Methanobrevibacter smithii ATCC 35061: one gene and its partner. The protein of the gene in region 1 binds, or shares a complex with, the protein of each later gene. Links are inferred from orthologs where the notes say so. Each region holds a gene or a part of one and is shown in the gene's direction. Other genes may lie near its edges.

Region 1 (15,701 bases):
GCCTGTTGTTTTTGAAAAAGGTTATCCTACCTATAGCGGTTTAAAAAAAACCATGAAAGCTAATGATGCATGTGTTTTAACATTTTTAACTATCTTGTCTGAAACTCCAGACACTTTAATTTCAAGAAAATACGGTGACAAAAAAGCAGATGAAATTTCATCTCAGGCCAGAGAATTGCTTTCATTTAAAGATGATGAGAGTTTTTCAGATAAATTAAATGAATTTGATAATTATTTATATGAAAATAAATTAAATCCTGGAACTACTGCTGATTTAACTGCAGCTTCCATTTTTGTCAGCTATTTGGAATCAAATTTCTAAATACTTTTTTTCTTTTTTTTATTATCTTCAAAGCTCATACTTAAATTAAAATATTTCTTTTTCAATTCTTCTTTTTAAATAAAAGCTATTTTTAGCTAACATTTATAAATTCTATTTACATATATTATAATATTATTTATTATTTAAGGTGTTTAAATGAGTGGGGATATTAAAAAAACCATTAGTGAATTACATATTTATGAGAAAAAACTTTTAAAAGAATTGGAAACTAATCCTGATGCAACTCCTGAGGAAATAGCTAAAAATACACAAATGGATATTAAATCTGTTATGAGTGCAGCAGGTTCCCTTGCTTCTAAGGATATTATTGAAGTGGATAAGGATGTTGAAGAAATTATTTCATTAACTGATAATGGAAGTGAATATGCAGACGGGGGACTTCCAGAACGTAAAATCCTAAGAGTTTTATCTTCCAAAAAAGAAATGAACATGGGAGATTTAGCTAAAGATGCCGATATTGATAAAAAAGAAACCAACATAGCTATTGGTTGGCTGGTTCGTAAAAACTGGGCTAAAATCAATAAAGGTATTGTAACTATTACTGAACATGGTCAGGAATCTTTTAAAATCTTAGGAACTGATGAAAAGTTATTAAAACATTTGCAGGAAGCTAAAAATTCCATTAAAAGCAATTTGCCTCCTGAATTGTTAGACGGATTTAAAAAACTTAATGACAGGAAAAATATTTTAAATATTAAAAAGAACACCTCACACTCTTTTAAAATATTAGATAAAGGTGAAGCTATATTAAAAGAAGGTTTCACTATTCAAAAACAAGCTACTCAATTAACACACCAACAATTAAAAGATGGAGAATGGAAAAATTTAGAATACCGTCCTTATGATATTAATGCTGAAGCTCCAAAAGTTTTCCCTGGTAAAAAACATCCTTTAAGGGAAATCATTGATGAAATCAGAGAAATCTTTTTAAACATGGGGTTCAGTGAAGAAAATGGTTCTATTGTAGCTTCTGCATTCTGGAACTTTGATTCATTGTTCCAGCCTCAAGATCATGCAGCCCGTGAAATGCAGGATACTTTTTATGTTAAAAATCCTTTAACCTGTGATTTGCCTGACCAGAAATTAGTTGATGAAACTGCTGAAGTTCATAATACTGGTGGGGACACAGGTTCTACAGGATGGCAATATGAATGGGATGAAGATGTTGCAAAACAAACAGTTTTAAGAACACATACAACAGGAATCTCAACAAGATATTTATATGAGCATGAAGCTCCGTTTAAAATGTTTTCTGTAGGCAGAGTATTTAGAAGAGAAACTATTACTTATAAACATTTGCCTGAGTTCCATCAGGTGGAAGGACTTGTTGGCGGTGAAGGTGTTAACTATCAAAACTTAATGGGCTTTTTAAAAGAATTTTATAAAAAATTAGGTTTTGAAGTTAGATTTAGGCCGGCTTATTTCCCATACACTTATTTATCTACTGAATGTGAAGTTTATCTGGAAGATAAAGAAAGCTGGATTGAACTTGGAGGTTCTGGAATGTTCAGGCCTGAAGTTCTTAAACCTTTAGGTGTAGATGTTCCTGTTCTTGCTTTTGGTTTAGGTATTGAAAGATTAGCTATGATTAGATACGATATTTCTGATATCCGTATGCTTTACAAAAGTGATATCAAATGGCTTCGTGAATTGCCTACAACAAATGGAGTTAGATTATAAATGTCAGTTAAGCTCGTTTCCTGGAATGTAAATGGTATTAGGGCAGCCAGTAAAAAGCCGGAGTTTTGGGATTGGTTCAACAGTACTAATGCAGATATTATTAATTTTCAGGAAGTTAGAGCTACTGAAGATTCAATACCTGAAAAATTAACTGATGTCGCAGGATTTAACTCTTATTTTAATGAAGCCGAAAAGAAAGGATACAGCGGTGTCGGCACTTTTTCTAAAATCAAACCTGAAAATGTTGTTAGGGGTTTGGGAGTTGAAGCACTGGACAGGGAAGGTCGTGTACTCAGACTTGAATATAGTGATTTCACTCTTTTCAATATTTATTTCCCAAATAGTGGAATGAATGCTAAAAGGTTGGATTATAAAATAGACTTCTGTAATGCTTTGCTTGATTTGCTTGAAGATTTGAAAAATCAGGGTCAGAATTTAATCATTACAGGTGATGTCAATATAGCTCATAATCCTATTGATGTTTACAATCCGGCAAATTGTGAAGGCAAGTCAGGTTATCTTATTGAAGAACGTGAATGGTTAGATGATTTACTGGCTAGTGGTTTTGTTGATACTTTTAGAATGTTTGATGATTCTGGAGATAATTTTACCTGGTGGAGTTACAGAACCCGTGCAAGAGACCGTAATGCCGGCTGGAGACTGGATTATTTCTTTGTAAATGAAGAATTTAAAAATAAAGTAAAATCAGCAACCATAAAAAATGATGTTTTTGGTTCTGATCATTGTCCGGTTACTTTGGAACTGGATTTATAATATTGTATTTACATCACCAATATTTTCAATAATGGTGATATCCAATTGCTCTTTTCTGATGTATGCTCTGTCTTCTTCTGTAACATCGGAATTAACAAGTATTGCACTCATTCCGGCATTTACTGCTCCAAGTGCATCTTCTTTAAATTTATTTCCAATCATTATTGATTTTTCGGGATCACCATTCATTTTTCTTAAAGCTACATCGTAGATTAATTTATCCGGTTTTTTTGCTCCCACTTCTTCAGATGTTATTACTTCATCAAAAAATGAGTATACATTGAGTCTTACTAATTTTTCCCATTGTTTAATTGTAATTCCGTTGGAAATAACACCTAAACGATATCCCTGACTTTTAAGATAGATTAATGTATCAATAGTTTCAGCAAATGGTCTTAAAAGAGCTATTTTAACATTGTGGTATGTTATCATACCTAACGCAACAAGCATAGGGTCTTCATGGCCTAAAACCACTTCTGTTAAAATATTAAAGTGTTTACCATAATTTGATCCTTTCTGTCTTATGATGGTTTTTAAAACACCATATGCTTCATCTTTGTCTAAAGGCAATCCATTGTCTACCATTAATTCAATAGCTGCTTTTCTTGCAGTTTCTGCAAATGTTGATGTGTCAAGTAAAGTATCGTCTACATCAAAAAATACAACACGGTCATCATTAGGGTTATTACGCATCATTATATCTACATATTATTTTAGTCTTATTTAAAGTTTTATTAGAAAAATGCATCTAAACTTGTTTGTTTTTCTCCTTGGGCTAAGTCTTCCAAATCCTGTTTTGTGTAGCCTAAGGAATACATTATTCTTCCAATAGCCGGAATCATCTGATTGTTTATATAGTAATCTCTATCATATTCTGCTCCTTCACTGTAGTCATAAGGAACTGCTCTCTGGCTGATGGAACCTTTTCCTTTTACAATCACATATTGGATAATTGTTCCTTTAGTTATTTTAATTCCGTGTTCTTCCATTTTTTTAGCTGCAACCACATGTGGTCCGATTTGTTTGTATTCGCTTAATGGTTTTGTGATTTGTGTGTGGATTATCAATTCCTTTCCTTCAATTTTTCCAGTTTTTAGCCTTTTTAAAACTTTTTTAACTGTATTTATTGCTTTGGTTGTGTTTCCTTCTTTTAGGATGTCCTTTAGGACGTCTTTTTGTGTTTGTTTAACGATTGGTGCCCAGTCTCTTCTGACTAATTCCAGACCTTTTGCTATGATTTCACCATCTTCAATAACTGCATATCTTTTTTTACTTACAAAAAAGCCTCTTCTGTAGAATCCTTCATATTCCAGTTCCATAACTTCTGGAAGTGTTGCATTAAGGTCGGTTATGAATTTTTGAGCCTGATTTTTAATTTCAGCTTCTAATTCCAGTTGTTCTTTTGTTTCTTTTGGCAATTTTTTTACACCAATTTTATTTTAGTTATTTATTATTATTGCTTTGATAATTTAAATTGTTATTGTTTTGAAATATTTAATCGGGTTAATACTGTTTATTTTAGAAATATTGCTTTAAAAATTAACTATTTAATTGAAAAATACTTATAATTTCTTTTCAAATGCTCTTATTGGTTAATTATTTATTTTATAAGATTATAACAATATGTGAGGTGATATGTCATGAAAACTCAAAGATTAATTTCTAGCTATGATGAAATAAATGATATTTTCTGTGGAAAAATAGACGGTAAAAATGGTTATTTTGCAAATTATGCAATGAATGAAGGAATTTTTATAAATATTGATAAAAATGGATGTCCTGTATCTGTTTTTATAGATAGGGCATCTGATATTTTAAATGTTAAAAAAGAAATTTTGGAAGAATCTGATATTAAAATCGGGCTTGGCTGTGATGATTGTTCAATATATTTTGATATTTTTGTAAATGGTGTAAAAATTTATAATAACAAATTTGAGAATAACTGCGGAATTCCTGACCTTAATTTTCTTTTAGACACTGATTATTAAAAAGGAAATATTCTTTCCTTTTTTAATTATCCCATATATTTATAATTTATTTTTGATATATCATTAAATGGGAAAACGAATAAAAAAATTATATTTTTTGACTTTGTTTTTAACTGATTATACTCAGAGTATCAGTTAACACATGGTCAAATTATAGGATAAGGTTAAAATAATGTCTGAAACTTTAATTGAACTGCGGAATGTTGTTAAAAAATATGATGATGTTGCAGTTGTAAATAATCTGTCTTTGGAAATTAAAAAAGGTGAGATATTTGGATTTTTAGGTCCGAACGGTGCTGGAAAAAGTACTTCTATTAATATGATGGTCGGATTATTAAAACCGACAAGTGGAAATATATTATTCAATGGAAAGGACTCCTCATATCTTGATGAAAAGGAAATAGGAATTTGTCCCCAGGATGTTGTGCTGTGGAACAATCTCACCTGTTTTGAAAACTTGTATATGATAGGAAAAATGTATGATATTCCAAAAAAGCTTTTAAAAGAAAGGATATTAAAAATTCTTGAAAAATTACACTTGACTGATAAAAAGGATGAGCTGATATCCTCTTTATCCGGAGGGATGAAACGCAGGATGAATATAGCTATGGCTACCATTCACAATCCCTCTATCGTTGTTTTAGATGAGCCTTCAGAAGGTTTGGATCCGCAGTCTAGAAGACTGCTGTGGGATTATATCCTTCATCAGAAGGAACTGGGTCATACTGTTATTTTAACCACGCATCTGATGGATGAGGCAGATATGTTAAGTGACAGGGTAGCTATTATTGATCATGGCAAGTTATTAAAATTAGACACTCCAAAGAAATTAAAGCAGATAATCGGTAACGGAGATACTGTTCAGCTTGAGCTGGATAATCATAAAGACAATGAGGGGATTATCAGTGAACTTAAAACCATTGGTGATTTAAACAATATCTTTGAATCTGATGAAAAAATAATTCTTGTTTTGCTGGATGCAGTTAAAAAACTGCCTGATATAATTCATCTTGTTGAAAGCAAAGGTTCCAAAATAGCTGATATCAGCATACGTCAGAATACTTTGGAAGACGTGTTTATTGAGCTGACAGGAAGACAATTAAGAGAGTGAGTTAAAATGAAAATATTTGATATTGTCCAGTTAAATTTTAAACAGTTAATCAGAGATAAGAAAAACCTCTTCTTCCTGTTGCTGTTTCCTGCAGTATTCATGCTAATATTCGGTATTGGTTTCGGAGATAATGTGGAAAGTGATATAGATATAGCTATTGTAAATCATGATGATGGGGATGTGTCCAATCAGCTAGTTAGCATAATTGAAGACTTTAATTCCAGTGAGGATGAAAAATTATTTACAGTTCATAAGATTGATGATGAAACTAAAGCCCAGGAAATGCTGAAAAACGGCTCTGTTTCTACAGTTCTGATTATTCCTCAGGATTTTACCAGTGATATGGGTAAAAATCAGTCCAGTTTAGGTGAAGTTACAGTTAAAGGAAATGCAATTGATACAGATTATGGTATTGCAAGCAGTGTTATTGCAGGAATTCTTTCTGAATTTTCTAAAGAAATCATAAAGGAAGTTTCAGGACAGACAATTCCGGAAATAGACTTGAAATATGATGATCTGGATATTTCTTCATCATCTCTGTTTGATATATATGCTCCGGGGCTGATTGTATTTGCTATTCTTATGACTATAACTGTAGTTGCTTCCAATGTAGCCAGTGAAGAAGAAAGCGGAATGATTAAACGTTTAAAACTTTCTAAAATGAAAACAATTGATTATGTAGTTGGAAATTTAATTTCCTGGTCTTTTGTCGGTGTCATTCAGGTAATCATAATGCTTTTAGTAGCTGTTTTAGTTGGATTTAAATGGGAAGGAGGAATTTACACATTGGTTCTGGCATGTATTGTAGGTATTGTAACCACATTTTCTTCAGTGGCTGTTGCTTTGATAATTGTGGCTTTTTCAAAAAATGCAAAACAGGCTTCAAGTATTTCTCCAATTGTTGCTGTTCCATTAAGTTTTATAGCAGGAGCATTTATCCCATTACCTGACTGTGTTATAGCTACTATAAATAATCAGCAAATACAAATTTATGAGATTTTACCTTGGAATCAAGCAATTACTGCCATTCGTCAGGTTTTAACTTATGGTCAGGGTCTGGATGCAATATTCATGAACCTAATAATTATATTAATAATGGGAATTATATTATTAGCTATAAGTGTTCTATTGTTCAATAGAAAAATTTCACGTGAAAGCTAATTTAAGGTTTGGTTTGTTATGAATAAAGAGAATATATCTTATGTTTGTATTATTATATGTGCATTAGTTGCTTTAGCTATTGTTTCAATTTATGCGCTGGAATATTCTCAGGAAAAAACTAATCTGAAAATTATAAGTGATTCTAATTTACATAATGGTGATTCATTCACTTTAAGGTTAAGTGATGCTTATAACAGACCAATTGACAACAAATCTGTTGAAATTACTGTAACTGATGCATTAGGCGAAAAAAACTCTTTCAATGTTACAACTGATAGCTGCGGAGAAAATACCTTTGGAATGCGTGTTACTCCAGGAGTCTATTCATTTGATTGTGTTTTTTCGGGTGACGGTAATTATAAGGGATCTAGTACTTCACAAAATATTTCAGTTTGTGATTACTAGCTATTTTCTTTTTTAAATGAAATTTTATTTTTTCTTATTTTGGAAGGCAAATAAAACATTTATATATAATGAAAGAGTAATATTTTATTATCATTATTCTTTAAGACTCTTTATTGCTCTCAAGATTTAAATTGTTATTTATCTTCTTGTCACAACAGTTTAAATGAAAGAGGCTTAATGACGCGATTATTATTTAATTATATTTATTAGGTGAAATAATGGCAATTTCTCAAGGAAAATCAACTAGATTACCATCCGGTGCAAGGAATGTTGCAAACCGTGGAAAAAGGAAAGCTGAATTAGGTAGAGACCCAGCTGAAACTAGAGTAGATGAAAAAAGATTGAAAAAAATCAGAACCCGTGGCGGAAACGAAAAACTCAGATTAGCTACTGCTAATAAAATGAATTTAACTGATCCTGCTACTGGTAAATCCCAAGTTGTAGATGTTTTAGGTGTAATTGAAAACTCTGCAAACCCAAACTACGTAAGAAGGAACATCATTACCAAAGGTGCTATTGTAGAAACTCCTGAAGGTAATGCAAAAGTAACCTCCAGACCTGGTCAGGATGGAGTACTTAACGGAATTTTAATTTAAATAATTTATTTTATTTAAATTTACTTTTTTTATTAAAATTAGAAAATTAGCTTTTTATATATTGACTTTTTTAAGTTATACTTTATTTTTTAAAAAAAGGAGTTAAAGGAATTTTTATTCCTTATTTTTTCTTTTCATTAAAAGCACTCCAATTGGTGCACCAATAAGAATACCTATTATTAATCCAATGAATAACGGCACAGCAAATGAACTTTGAGACTCTTCATTTTGTGTTGGTGCATTCATTATTTTATTTAATCCGTCTTCTATTGTATCATTGTTAACGTCGTCAACTACAATAACCCTATCAGATACTTCTGAATGTTTCTTTAAAAATTCATTTCCGCTGTCCTGATAAGCTATCATTAGTATGCGTTTGTTTGTGTTGTTTACACTGTGTTCTAAAATATGTTCCACATCAGCCTGTGAAGTAAATTTATAAACACTGATATTCATTCCGTTTGAATCAGCTATGTCTTTAGCTAACTGTCCGTTTGTTTCATCTGCGATAACCATTGTATCAGCAGTTACATCAACTCCATGTCCGTATACAGCAGACATGATTAAAGGTATTAATAAAATTATAATTAAATATTTTTTATTCATAGTATCACTCATTAATCTCCATTATTTCAGGTTTCATAGTTTTAATTGCACTTATAATAACCACATTTGCAGCTCCTTCAATTATTGATATAAATAAATAAAATGGGAGCAATGTTGCAAGTAATGCGTTTAAACTCATAGTTCCAGATATTAATAATATAATTATTTGTCCAAGTGTTGCGAATATAATTCCAATTACTGTTCCTCCAAATATTGCAAACTTTTCATTTAAGTCTTTGAATAAAGTGTAGAAGAAGTATGCTGTTATGGATATTATAAATCCTATTACTATAAAATTAGCTCCAAGAGAAGTTAGTCCACCCATATTCAATGCTAATGCCTGTATAATTAAACTTATAAATGCAACTATACTTGAAGAATATGGCCCTAATATAATTGCAATTAATGGAATTAAAAAGAAATGAATCGGAACACCTAGGGGTGAAGGAATAGACAGTGATGTAATGATTACTGTAAATACACTAAAAATAGCCATTGAAACAATTTTCTTGTCTTTTTGACTGTCTTTTTGAAGTTTATAGAAACATATTGCCATAATTAATATTGTTAAAATCCAGTAGATAAGTGCCTGGTCTATAGTTATTATTCCATCGGGTATATGCATTATATCACTTTTTCATTTATATTCTTATATATTTAAATATAATATGTATTTAAGTCTTTTTATTACTTTTTTTATATTTTTCATTGAAAAGTATTACTTTTTAAACATTTTTACTAATTGTATGTCGTTAATTGGTACTTTGTCAATATAATAAGTATTACTTTTGATTAAATGATATATTAATTAAATTGCCATAGGTTTAACGAATATTATAAACATTGTTCTGTTTGTAGGTCTTTGAGACTGATTTGGTGATACAGGATAACTTGGTATTGGTATTGGTGCTTTCTATGAAGGGTGTTTCATTTTTTTTTAAAAAAAAAGTAATAATATTTTTGCTTTTTTTCCATAATTTGTAATAATCATATTTATATGGGTATTACTTTTTATATTAGAATCGTATTCATCTTTCGTGAATACGAGTTTAATTAATTAAAAAGGAGGTTTGATTTAATGGTTGTTAAAAATAACGGGAAGCGATTCGTGTTTATATTATTGGTCGTGACATTAATTGCTTTAATGATGGGTAATGTTTGTGCAGAAGATGTTAATGGTACAAATGTTGATACAATAACACCAACTAAATCAATTAATGTAGATGTTAATTACGAATACGCAAACGATAATAATAATGTAATTCCTGATTTTTATATTTATTCAGGTGAAGATAAAATAGAATATAACAAGGAGTTGGTTAGCTCAAACAGATTTGTTCTTACATTTAAGGATAATTCTTCTAATGGGTATAATATAACTGCTTTGACTGCAGGGTATATCTCTCAAAGTCAGATTATCAGTGATTCCATTACTTTTAATTTAAAAGCTAGTGATGCATATAAACTTGGTCGTGATGTAACTGCTGATGCAGACAGATTATTGGACTTTAAAACTGCTGATGATATTCTTGTTGTAACAACAGCAGGAGTTACCAAGTTAAATGGTAAATCAACTGAAGATGCACTTGAAGCTATTTTAAACTACGGAACTAAAATTAAATATTCAAATGTTTTAATGTTACGTGACACTGCTGTTAATCCAATTGATTTTGCTTTTATTGTTAAAAAAGGAAATGAATTAAAAGCAGTAATTTATGAAAACGGTTCAAGATCTTATTCTTACTTAGGTACAATTTCTGAAAACATGACTAGAGAACAATGGAACAACTATATCAGGTCTATTCATGGCCAAAATGCTTGGTCTTTTGCAAGTTTAGCTAATGGATGGGTTGCAGGTGTTTCTAGAGAAGTACTTCAGGAAGCAGCATTCCACGGGCATATTTGTGAAGGTACACTTGGTGGTTATAGTATTGTTAAAGCTTTAATAAAATATTACCCTCCAGTTCAAGAAACTTTAACTGGCGGAGGATCTCCAGCTGATGTTACTTCCTACAAAGTATTAGGAGTTCCTGGAGGCTCTGATGATGATGCAGTACTCTTTTTCTTAGATGCTACAATTGGTAAAACTTCATATGTTGGAATTGACACCACTGCAACTGGTGCTACTGAAAATATGTTAGGTTTTATTAGATGGGATGCAAAATCATTATCTGGTGATTTAATTATAATGAGTTTTGATTCCAAGAAGATAAAAGCTGATTTTAAAGCTGAAACTGGTATTAATGCTGATGCTGGAAGCTTAGAAGAATTAAAATATTGTACCTGGTGGATTAATAAAATTAATAAAAATCCTGAAGAATTAGCAACATTTTTATATGAATTTACTAATTTAACTGAAGAACAATACTATTATTTGATGGGAACTGCAAAAAGTGTTGTTCATGGTAATGTATCAATTGCACCTGTTGAATCTCACGGTTTAGATTTAAAATATATTTTATCATTAAATTTACCAAAAGCAACAAGAACTGTTCCTTCTGGTGAATCTGGTTCATTATCCGATGAAGAAATGAAAAATATTGGTTTTGAAGCATATAATAAAGCTAGCGCTATTTTTAAAGATGAATTAAATATTAATTTAGGTAAAGATAATGTGGATTTAGGTATATTTACTTCTGCAGGTTATGTTTATTTAAATGGTAAAGAAACTGTTGCAGTACGTGACGGACTTTATGAAATTGCTGGTGCAACTTTATACAGTAAAAACTTGTTACAATATCACCAGGCATTATGGAAACCGTTATGGTTTACATTTATATTGCGTAATCCTAATTCTGATGTTTTATACTCAGTTTATTTAAGGTATAATCCTGATGGAACATGGTTTGTCGGTGAATTAAATGGAAGTAATGTTGTTGATATTGGAATTGAAACTTTAAACAGTTCTGCAAAAGTAAAAGCAATTCAAAAAACTTTTATGCCTGACCAAAATTGGAATAGTATTCAATCTATTGCAAATGCATGGAAATCAAATCCTAATTTTGATCAAATAATGGCTTTTTTATACCATAATCATGTTTGTCCTGGTGTACAACCTGGATTTTTCATAACTGATTATATTCAACAGAATCATCCGTTAGGTGAAAATGAATCATATAATTACATTGCATCTAGTACTTATTGTAAAGATGACAGTTTGACTTATCTGTTAGGTGTATCTCCAGGTATGGGAACTTATTTTGTTCAGAAATTACCTGATTCTGATGTAACTTCTACATATGTAGATGGGGCTACTGATGAAGGTGCTTTAGTTATTTGGGATAATAACTTAAATATTGGTCGTGTTGTTATTGTTTCATTTAAATGGCCTACAATAGATACTAGTATGTATGCTACTTCTGAAGCAAAACGTGCTGCTCAAATTCAAGCATTCATTGATTTATATAAGGGAATCAATAATCCAAATGTTTTAGAAAATTTTGTTGTTAAAACCAGTGAGGAAAAATGGATTACTGCTGAGCAATTTAATTTATTAAAGTCAGGATCTGGTGAATTAAACACTATGGATTATATTAAGAGTCTTGACGGTTCAGTAACTAAAGAAGATTTGTTAAAACAATTAGAAAAGAATAACAATTCAAACACTAATACTAATACTAACACTAATACTAACTCTAATTCCAACTCTAATGTTAATGAAAACTCTCATTCATCAGCAAGCAGTGCAGGTGTTTCTAATAATCGTAACATGCCACAAAGCAGCAATTCTAATGTTGGTGATTCAAATAATGCATTAGATTCAAGCAGTGCTGATTTAGGTTCTGATGATGGTAAATCTTACGAAGTTTCTAAAAAATCTCCAGCTAAATCCATTAATCCAGATTATATGCCATATGTAGTAATTGTCATATTAATTGTCGGAATATTAGTTGGTGTAGGTTATATGAAACATAGAAAATAGGAATTTTTGTATTTATGGATTGCATATTAATTTTTTAGTATGCAATTCTTTTAATATTTTTTTTGATTTAAATGAATTTTAAAAATATATTATTGTTAATCTCAATAATTTCTCTAATATTTGTTTGTGTAGGTGGAGTAGCTGCACATCCTGGACATGGACATGAGTATATTGAAGAGGTTTCTTCATCTTCAGATTCTCCCCAGTCAGCTCCTTCACATTCAGGTTCATATCAACAGTCACATTCTTCAGGTGGTTCTTCTGCTTCTCACACTTACCAATCTAAAAGTTCTCAGGGAGTAGCTGAAAAAACACATAGTTCTACTGGCGGGAAATCTGCAGGATCTGGTGTTGATTCACAGAATGATGTGTCTGATTCTGGAGATATGAATGTTGATGAGGTTAATAATTCAAATACAACAGATAACAGTACTGCAGAGGAGGTAGTTGAAGAAACTAATCCTTTATTCAGCACATCTAATATTTTTATTTACATAGTGGTTTTTTTAGCAGGTTTGTTCGGTTCAATAATTTTAATGAAGATATTTTCTAAATGAAATGAGATTATAAAATAATTATATTGTTTGGATGTTTGATATTATTTAAAATAATTGAATGGATTCTTAAAAATCATTTTTTTATTTCTTTTTTTTCTACATTTGTCAAAACTGATTTTTTTTATTACTTTTTATTGAAATGTAATACTTTTAAAATATTTTAACTAAATGGCGTATTAATTAAATTGCCTTTGTTTTAAGTAATTTTTTAAAATATTGCTTTATTGATATCTATTTAAAATTAATTTGCTGTTTTTAAATAGTTTAATATTGATATTCAGCTATTTTGTGTAGATTATTTTTAAAATTATTTTTTAGAAAGTAATAATATTTTTAGTTTTTTCTCAAAATTCGTAATAATTATGTTTATATATGTATTACTTTTTATAATGATATAGTATTCATTTATTATGGATACGTGTTTTATTAATTAAAAGGAGGTTGAATTTAATGGTTGTCAAAGATATTGGGAAGCGATTCGTGTTTATAGTGTTGGCTGTGACATTAATTGCTTTAATGGCCGGTAATGTTTGTGCAGAAGAGGTTAATAATACAAATGTTGATACCGTAACACCAGTTAAATCAGTCAATGTTGAAGTTAATTATGAGTATACAGGCGATAATGCTAAGGTTATGCCTGATTTTTATATTTACTCAGGTGAAGATAAAATTGAATATAATAAAGAGCTGATTAACTCAAACAGTTATGTTCTCACATTTAATGATACTTTTTCTAAGGAATATAATATAACTGCTATGACTGCAGGTTATGTTTCTCAAAGTCAAATCATTCTTAGTGATTCTATTATTTTTAATTTAAAGGCAAGTGATGCATATAAACTTGGTTATGATGTAACTGCCGATGCAGATAAGATATTGGATTTTAAAACTGCTGATGATATTCTTGTTATAACATCTGCAGGTGTTCCTAAATATAATAGCAGGACAAGTGAAGATGCTGTAGAAGCTATTTATAATTATCAGTATAAATATGGGCAGTCTATTCCGTATAATAATGTTTTAATGTTACGTCAGACTGCAGTTGACAATATTGATTTTGCATTTATTGTTAAAAGAGGAAACGAATTAAAAGCAGTAATTTATGAAAAGGCTTCTAAAACTCCTGTATATGTCGGAACTATTTCTGAAAACATGACTAGAGTTCAATGGAACAATTACTTCAATTCACTTTCCGGTGAAAATGCATGGGCTTTTGCTAGTTTAACTAACGCATGGGTTGCAGGTGCATCAAATATTATTCTTCAGGAAGCTGCATTCCACGGACATGTCTGTGAAGGTACTCTTGGAGGATACAGTATTGTACAGGCTTTATTAAAATATTATTCTCCTGTCGGGGCTTCTGATTACTATGATATTTTAGGAGTTCCTGGAGGATCTGACGACGATGCAGTTATATACTTTTTAGATGCAACACCTGGTAAAATAGGGGATGTTGGAATCAATATGAGATTAAATGGATATATTGGATTTAACACCACTTCTACTGGAGTGTCTGAAAATATGATTGGATTTATCAGATGGGGTGCTTCAAGCGGAACTTTAATTATTATGGAATATAATAAAAGTAAAATCACTGCCCTTTTTGAAAAAGAAACAGGTATTAATCCGAAAAGCGGAAGTTTGGAAGAGCTGAAATACAATACCTGGTGGGTTAAAAATATTAAAAATAATCCTGAAAAAATGGCAGATATTATTTATGAATTCGATAACTTAACCAGAGCTCAGTATTTTGAACTTATTGGTGACGGTAAAACTGTTGAAGCTCGCGGTTTAGATTTGGATTATATTCTTTATTTAAATTTACCTAAAGCTACCCGTAATAGCGCAAGTGGTTTGGATATTAGCTTGTCTGATAAGCAAATAGAACAAATTGGTGTTGATGCTACAAATTTAGCTATTTCAATTTTTAAAAATCAAAAAGGAATTGATATTACTAAAGACATGGTGGATCTTTCTGTATTGACTTCTGCAGGTTATGTTTATTTGGGATCTTCTGATACTGTTTTAGCTAGAAATGGTATTAATAAGGTTTTAGGTGCTACTTTAACCAGTGCTACTTTATTGCCAATACATACTCCGGCATACAAACCGTTATGGTTTGCTTATGTTTTGCGTTCACCTGATTCTGATATTTTAGATACTGTATTTATCAAATATAATCCTGACGGAACTTTCTTTGTTGGCGAATTTAACGGCAGCAATGTGGCAGATGTTGGTATAAATTCAATTAACAATTCTGCAACTGTTAAAGCTTTGTCTTCAAAATTTGCAATTGATGAAAGTTTCTTTGGTGTACAAAGTATTGGAAATGTTTGGATGTCTCATCCGGAATTTGATCAATTGCTGTCTTTCCTATTCCACAGTCATGCATGTCCAGGTGTACAGCCAGGTTTCTTTATAACTGATTTTATTCAGGAAAATTTCCCGTTAGGTGAAAATGAATCTTATAAATATATAGGTTCAAGTATTTACTGTAAAGACGACAGTTTAATTTATTTGTTAGGTATTTCTCCAGGTATGGGTGATTATTTCCTACA
Region 2 (6,217 bases), 800 kb from region 1 along the record:
AAAAAAGGAATACATGCGTGCTGACGGACTTCGTGTTAAATTTGAAGATAATGCAGCAGTTATCATCACTCCGGAAGGAATCTTAAAAGGATCTGAAGTAAGAGGTCCTGTTGCTAAAGAAGCAGCTGACAGATGGCCTAGTGTAGGTAGTGCAGCAAGTATTTTAGTATAGGTGAAAAAATGTCAAAACAACCAAGAAAACAAAGAAAAGCTCTTTACAATGCTCCTGCTCATGCACGTGGAAAACACATGAGCGCTACTTTAAGTAAAGACTTAAGAGCAGATATTGGTAAAAGGTCTTTACCTATTAGGAAAGGAGACAAAGTTCAAGTTCTCCGTGGAGATTTTAAAGGACATGAAGGTGCAGTTTTAGGTGTGGACTATGGTTCATACAAAATAACTATTGAAGAAGTAACTTTATCAAAACCTGACGGAACTGCAGTTTTCCTTCCAGTAGATCCATCTAACGTAATGATTATTGATGCAGATATGGATGACGATAGAAGAATTAAAAATGTAACAGGAGACAATTAAAATGGCTAAAATGGGATCTAGAAAACATTTAAAAACATACAAAGCACCAAAAACTTGGCCTATTCATCCTAAAGAAGATACCTGGACTGTCAAACCTTCAGCAGGTTCACATTCTATTGAGAATTCTTTATCTTTAACTTTAGTTATTAGAGATATTTTAAAATTAGCTGATAATTCTAGGGAAGCTAAAAGAATCATCAACTCAGGTAATGTTCTTGTAGATGGAAGAGTAATTAAAGATTATAAATTCCCAGTTGGTTTCATGGATATTATTGAAATCCCAAAAACTGGTGAAGTTTATAGAGTGCTTTTAGATAAAAAAGGAAGATTACAATTAAATAAAATTGAAGAAAACGATTCTAAATTATGTAAAATAGTTAATAAATCTACTATTAAAGGTGGAAAAATCCAAGTAAACCTTCATGATGGTAAAAACGTAATTATTGATGAAAATGATTACAATGTAGGAGATGTTATTGACTTAAAAGTACCTGATCACGAAATCAATGAAGTTTTCGAATTAAAAGAAGGTGCTTGTGTACTCATTACTGGTGGTAAACACACTGGTGAATTAGGTACAGTTTCTGAAATTATTGTAAACGAATCTTCTAATCCGAACACTATTATTATTGAAAATAGTGCTAAAGATGAATTTTTAACTTTAAAAGATTATGCATTTGTAGTTGGTGAAGATGCACCAGCAATATCTTTATTGGAGGTTAATAAATGAACCCAATGAACGAAGTACAAATTTCTAAAGCTACTGTCAGCATTGGTGTCGGTGAAGCAGGTGAAAAATTATCCCGTGCTATTACCCTTTTAGAACAAATGTTCGATCAAACTCCAGTTAAAACATTTTCTAAAGTTACCAACCCTGAATTTGGTATTAGAAAACGTCAACCAATCGCATGTAAATTAACTTTACGTGGGGAAAAAGCTGATAAAGCTATTGAAATGGTTTTAGAAGGAATTAATAAAAATATCAAACCTACTCAATTTGATGCTCAAGGAAATCTTTCCTTCGGTATTAAAGAACATATTGATATTCCAGGTATGAAATATAATCCTGATATTGGTATTTTTGGTATGAATGTATCTGTTACTTTTGAAAAACCAGGTTACAGGATTGCTAAAAGAAGAATCCAACAAAAGAAAGTTCCAGCAAAACATAGAATTTCTAAAGAAGAAACTATGAAATACATGGAAGATAATTTTAATGTCAATTACGTGACTGAATAAATGTTAAGGTGATATTTTGCCAAGAAAATATGGAAAAGCTGCAAAAAAATGTACTCGTTGTGGAGACCACTCTGCTATGATTAGCAGGTACGGTCTTAGCTTATGCAGACAATGTTTTAGGGAAATAGCTCCTAAAATAGGTTTTAAAAAATATAATTAGAGGTGTTTTAATATGAGTCTCATGGATCCACTTGCTGATGCTTTAACTAATATTAGAAATAACGAATTACAAGTAAAAGACTCTTGTGTTATTTCACCTGCATCCAAATTAATTGGAGAAGTTTTAAGCACAATGCAAAAAGAAAATTACATTGGTAATTTTGAATATATTGATGATAACAGAGCAGGTCAATTCAAAGTAGAATTAGAAGGTAACATTAACAAGTGTGGTGTTATCAAACCTCGTCACGCTGTTAAAAAAGATGAATTTGAGAAATTTGAAAAAAGATATTTGCCAGCAAAAAACTTTGGTATTTTAATCGTTACAACTCCTGAAGGAATTATGACTCATTATGAGGCAAAAGAAAGAGGAATTGGCGGACGTTTGTTGGCTTACATGTATTAGGTGATAAAATGGTAGTAGCTGCAGCTATAAGGGAAGAAATTGAAATCCCTGAAGGCGTTGAAGTTATAATTAATAATAATGAGGTCACTGTAAAAGGACCTAATGGAGAAGACTCCAGAAAATTTACATATCCTAACGTGGATATTACTGAAGTTGAAAACAATGTTGTTTTAGAAACTTCATTCCCAAGAAAAAAAGATAAAGCAATGATTGGAACCACAAAAGCTCACATTAGTAATATGATTACTGGTGTTACTGACGGTTTTGAATATCATATGAAAATCGTATTTGCTCACTTTCCAATGACTGTGAAAGTAAACAAAGACGTTGTAGTAATTGACAATTTCCTCGGGGAAAGACATCCAAGAACTGCTAAAGTAGTAGGTAGTGCTAAAGTAGTAGTTAAAGGTGATGAGGTAACAATTACTGGTATCAATAAGGAACATGTTGGTCAAACCATGGCTAACTTGGAACAAGCAACTAAAATTAAAGGAAGAGATCCTAGAGTATTCCAAGATGGAATATATTTAATTAGCAAAGAATAGGGAATTGGTGATTAAATGGCTAATAAAAGATTTAAAAGACAAGAATATGCTCGTTATAAAAAACTTGGAATCAAATGGAGACGTCCTAGGGGTAAAACCAGTAAAATGAGAAGATACGAAGCAGGAAAACCTGATATGCCTGCTATCGGTTATAGAACTCCTAGAGCTGTTAGGGACTTACATCCTTCAGGTTATAATGATGTTCTTGTTCATAATATGGCGGAATTAGAAGACTTAAACCCAGCTACTGACGCTGCAAGAATAAGCGCTTCTATCGGTAAAAGGAAAAAAGACTTGATGTTAGAAAAAGCATCAGAATTAGGTATTAAAGTTTTAAATAAATAAATATTATATTCACATTTATTCAAGTTGAATCAATTCCGGGTTTTTTGAATTGATTTTTCTGATTTAAAGGGAATTTAGATTTTTATCTAAATTTATCAGCTATGCTGAAAATGGAGGATTATATATATGAATCTTACAACTCAAAAAAGATTAGCTGCTAGTATACTTAAAGTAGGACTCAATCGTGTATGGATTGATCCTGAAAGAATGGAAGAAGTATCCATGGCAATTACTAGGGAAGGTGTAAAGCAGTTAATAAATAATGGAGCTATTAAAGCTAAACCTCAAAAAGGTATTAGTAGCTACAGGTCTAAAAAATTAGCAGAACAAAAGAAAAAAGGAAAAAGGAAAGGTAGAGGTAGTGTAAAAGGAGCTAAAAAAGCTCGTAATCCTAAAAAACAAGAATGGATGACTACAATTAGAGCTTTAAGAAAAGACCTTAAAGAAATGCGTGATGCAAACGAAATTGATGCTACTACATACCGTAAATTATATAAAATGGCTAAGGGTGGTGCTTTCAGAAGTAAATCTTACATGAAAACATATGCTCGTGACCATGATTTAATTAAATAGGAGGAATAAACGTGGCTCAAGGATCAAATTATAAAGTACCATTTAGAAGGAGAAGAGAAGGAAAAACTGATTACGCAGCTAGGATGAAATTAGTCGATTATGACAAATCTCGTTTAGTTGTAAGACTTTCTAATGCTCATGCAACTGTTCAAGTTATTGATTATGCTCCTGAAGGAGATATTACCTTAGCATCTGCAGTAAGTAAACAATTAGCTAATTACGGTTACTTAGGTGGGGCAAGTAATACTTCTGCAGTATATTTAACTGGTTACCTTTGTGCTAAAAGAGCATTAGCTAAAGGTGTTGACTCTGCAATTTTAGACATTGGTTTAAAATCTGCTATTAAAGGATCTAAAGTATTTGCAGCTCTTAAAGGTGCTGTAGATGCAGGTTTAGATATCCCTTATGGTGAAGCTGTTTTACCAGATGAATCCCGTATTAATGGAGAACATGTAGCAAACTATGCTGAGTCTTTAGATGATGATGAAATTGCAAAATTATTCTCAAAGTATTTAGAAAGAGGTCTTCAACCAGCAGATTTACCTAAAAACTTTGAAGAAACCAAAAAGAATATCGATGAGGCAGAGGAATAACTATGAGTTTTAATATAGATGAATGGGAACCTAAAACTAAAATGGGTAAATTAGTTAAAGAAGGAACCATTACAGATATTGATGAAATCTTTGAAAAAGGTCTTCCTATAATGGAATTAGAAATTGTAGATGCTTTAGTTCCAGATTTAGAAGAAGAAGTAATGGATGTTAACTTAGTTCAAAGAATGCACAAATCTGGTAGGAAAGTTAACTTCAGAGTAATTGTTGCTGTAGGTAACAAAAACGGTTATGTTGGATTAGGTCAAGGAAAAGCTAAAGAGGTAGGTCCAGCTATCAGAAAAGCTGTTGACAATGCTAAATACAACCTTATTAAAGTAAGAAGAGGTTGTGGAGATTGGGGTTGTGTTTGTGGTAAAGAACACACTGTACCTTTCAAAGTACAAGGTAAAGCAAGTAGTGTAAGTGTTTCCCTTATGCCTGCACCTGCTGGAGTAGGTTTAGTAGTTGGAGACGTCGGTAAAACTATCTTAAATCTTGCTGGTATTAAAGATGTATGGTCTCAATCTTTCGGTCAAACCCAAACTACTGTAAACTTTGCTAATGCTATATTCGATGCTTTAAAAACTTTAAGTGCTGTTAAAGCTAGTGAAGCTGACCTTAAGAAAATGGGAGTTAAATATTAGACGGTGATTAAATATGTTTTTAGTTATAAGAGTTAGAGGAACTACTGGTGTTATTAAAAACATCGCTGATACTTTAGACATGTTAAGACTTAACAGAATTAGCCATGCAGTTTTAGTTGAAGATACTCCAAGTTACAACGGTATGCTTCAAAAAGCTAAGGATTACATCACTTGGGGTGAAATTGATGCAGATCTTTTAGCTGAAATTATTGCTAAAAGAGGTAAATTCACTGGTAACAACAAAGTTACTGATGAATATGTAGCTGAAAATTCCGATTACAAAAATATTGATGAATTAGCTAAAGCTGTAATTGCTGGCGAAGTTAAATTAATGGACTTAGATATTAAACCTGTATTCCGTTTACACCCTCCAAGAAAAGGATACGAAGACATCCGTCTTTCTGTTAAAGAAGGAGGATCCTTAGGTTACAGGGGAGAAAATATTAAAGATCTTGCAGAAAGAATGCTTTAGGTGTATAAGATGATTAGATCAAAACGTAAAATTAATAAACTCAGAGGTTCTAGATCCAACGGTGGAGGCTGTACCAAAAAACGTAGAGGTGCAGGTAACAAAGGTGGTAGAGGTAATGCAGGAGCTTCCAAACAACATTGGACTTGGACTGCAAAATTTGACCCAGACCATTATGGTAAACATGGATTCAAAAGACCTCAAAAAATGATTAAAAAAGTAAATCCAGTTAATTTAAGTTACTTGGAAGAACAAGCTGATAATTTAATTGAAAGCGGTAAAGCATCTAAAGATGGAGATTCCATTGTTATTGATGTTACTGAATTAGGTTATGATAAAGTTTTAGCTAAAGGTAAAATAACTAAATCTTTCATTATTTCAGCACCTCAATTTTCTGCTTCAGCTATTGAAAAAATTGAAGAAATGGGAGGAGAAGCTATCGAATTATAGTTTCTTTTTTTCTTTTCTTTTTTATTAGAGGAATAAAATGTCATCATTAAAAGTTTTAGAGCCATTATTTAGGTTTTTACCAGAAGTAAAATCTCCTGTTCATCATGAAGATTTTAATGAAAAACTTAAATGGACTGCTCTTATTTTGGTATTATACTTTATATTAACTGAAATACCATTATATGGTTTGAGTTCTGCAGCAGTGGACCAGTTTGCTCAGTTAAGAGCAGTTATGGCGGGAAGTTTCGGTTCAATTTTAA

What was found.
Region 2: MSM_RS07470 (region 1) and rpsE share a complex: the UniProt entries of both Methanocaldococcus jannaschii proteins name them as parts of the 30S ribosomal subunit. The link is inferred for Methanobrevibacter smithii ATCC 35061 from one-to-one orthologs.

Annotation. Positions count from the first base shown.
Region 1 is NC_009515.1:1,502,914-1,518,614, forward strand. What follows is about bases 6,577-9,369. They hold MSM_RS07470 (30S ribosomal protein S8e), read left to right. Parts: upstream 6,577-7,680; coding sequence 7,681-8,058; downstream 8,059-9,369. Other genes in these bases: MSM_RS07460 (ABC transporter permease), read left to right, coding at 6,577-7,057; MSM_RS07465 (hypothetical protein), read left to right, coding at 7,076-7,462; MSM_RS07475 (hypothetical protein), read right to left, coding at 8,173-8,676; MSM_RS07480 (energy-coupling factor ABC transporter permease), read right to left, coding at 8,669-9,289. Also shown: MSM_RS07425 (triphosphoribosyl-dephospho-CoA synthase), read left to right, coding at 1-322; pheS (phenylalanine--tRNA ligase subunit alpha), read left to right, coding at 479-2,023; MSM_RS07435 (exodeoxyribonuclease III), read left to right, coding at 2,024-2,797; MSM_RS07440 (TIGR02253 family HAD-type hydrolase), read right to left, coding at 2,792-3,493; MSM_RS07445 (DNA polymerase domain-containing protein), read right to left, coding at 3,532-4,215; MSM_RS07450 (hypothetical protein), read left to right, coding at 4,438-4,785; MSM_RS07455 (ABC transporter ATP-binding protein), read left to right, coding at 4,958-5,896; more of MSM_RS07460, read left to right, coding at 5,903-6,576; MSM_RS07485 (FmdE family protein), read left to right, coding at 9,743-12,586; MSM_RS07490 (hypothetical protein), read left to right, coding at 12,658-13,143; MSM_RS07495 (FmdE family protein), read left to right, coding at 13,594-15,701.
Region 2 is NC_009515.1:710,403-716,619, reverse strand. Bases 3,461-6,217 are described here. They hold rpsE (30S ribosomal protein S5), read left to right. Parts: upstream 3,461-4,396; coding sequence 4,397-5,038; downstream 5,039-6,217. Other genes in these bases: secY (preprotein translocase subunit SecY), read left to right, coding at 5,995-6,217; MSM_RS03690 (uL15m family ribosomal protein), read left to right, coding at 5,520-5,957; MSM_RS03695 (50S ribosomal protein L30), read left to right, coding at 5,052-5,510; MSM_RS03705 (50S ribosomal protein L18), read left to right, coding at 3,813-4,394; MSM_RS03710 (50S ribosomal protein L19e), read left to right, coding at 3,461-3,801. Outside these bases: MSM_RS03750 (50S ribosomal protein L14), read left to right, coding at 1-172; rplX (50S ribosomal protein L24), read left to right, coding at 181-534; MSM_RS03740 (30S ribosomal protein S4e), read left to right, coding at 536-1,264; MSM_RS03735 (50S ribosomal protein L5), read left to right, coding at 1,261-1,773; MSM_RS03730 (30S ribosomal protein S14), read left to right, coding at 1,790-1,933; MSM_RS03725 (30S ribosomal protein S8), read left to right, coding at 1,946-2,338; MSM_RS03720 (50S ribosomal protein L6), read left to right, coding at 2,347-2,883; MSM_RS03715 (50S ribosomal protein L32e), read left to right, coding at 2,899-3,228; more of MSM_RS03710, read left to right, coding at 3,355-3,460. UniProt on the Methanocaldococcus jannaschii protein: With S4 and S12 plays an important role in translational accuracy.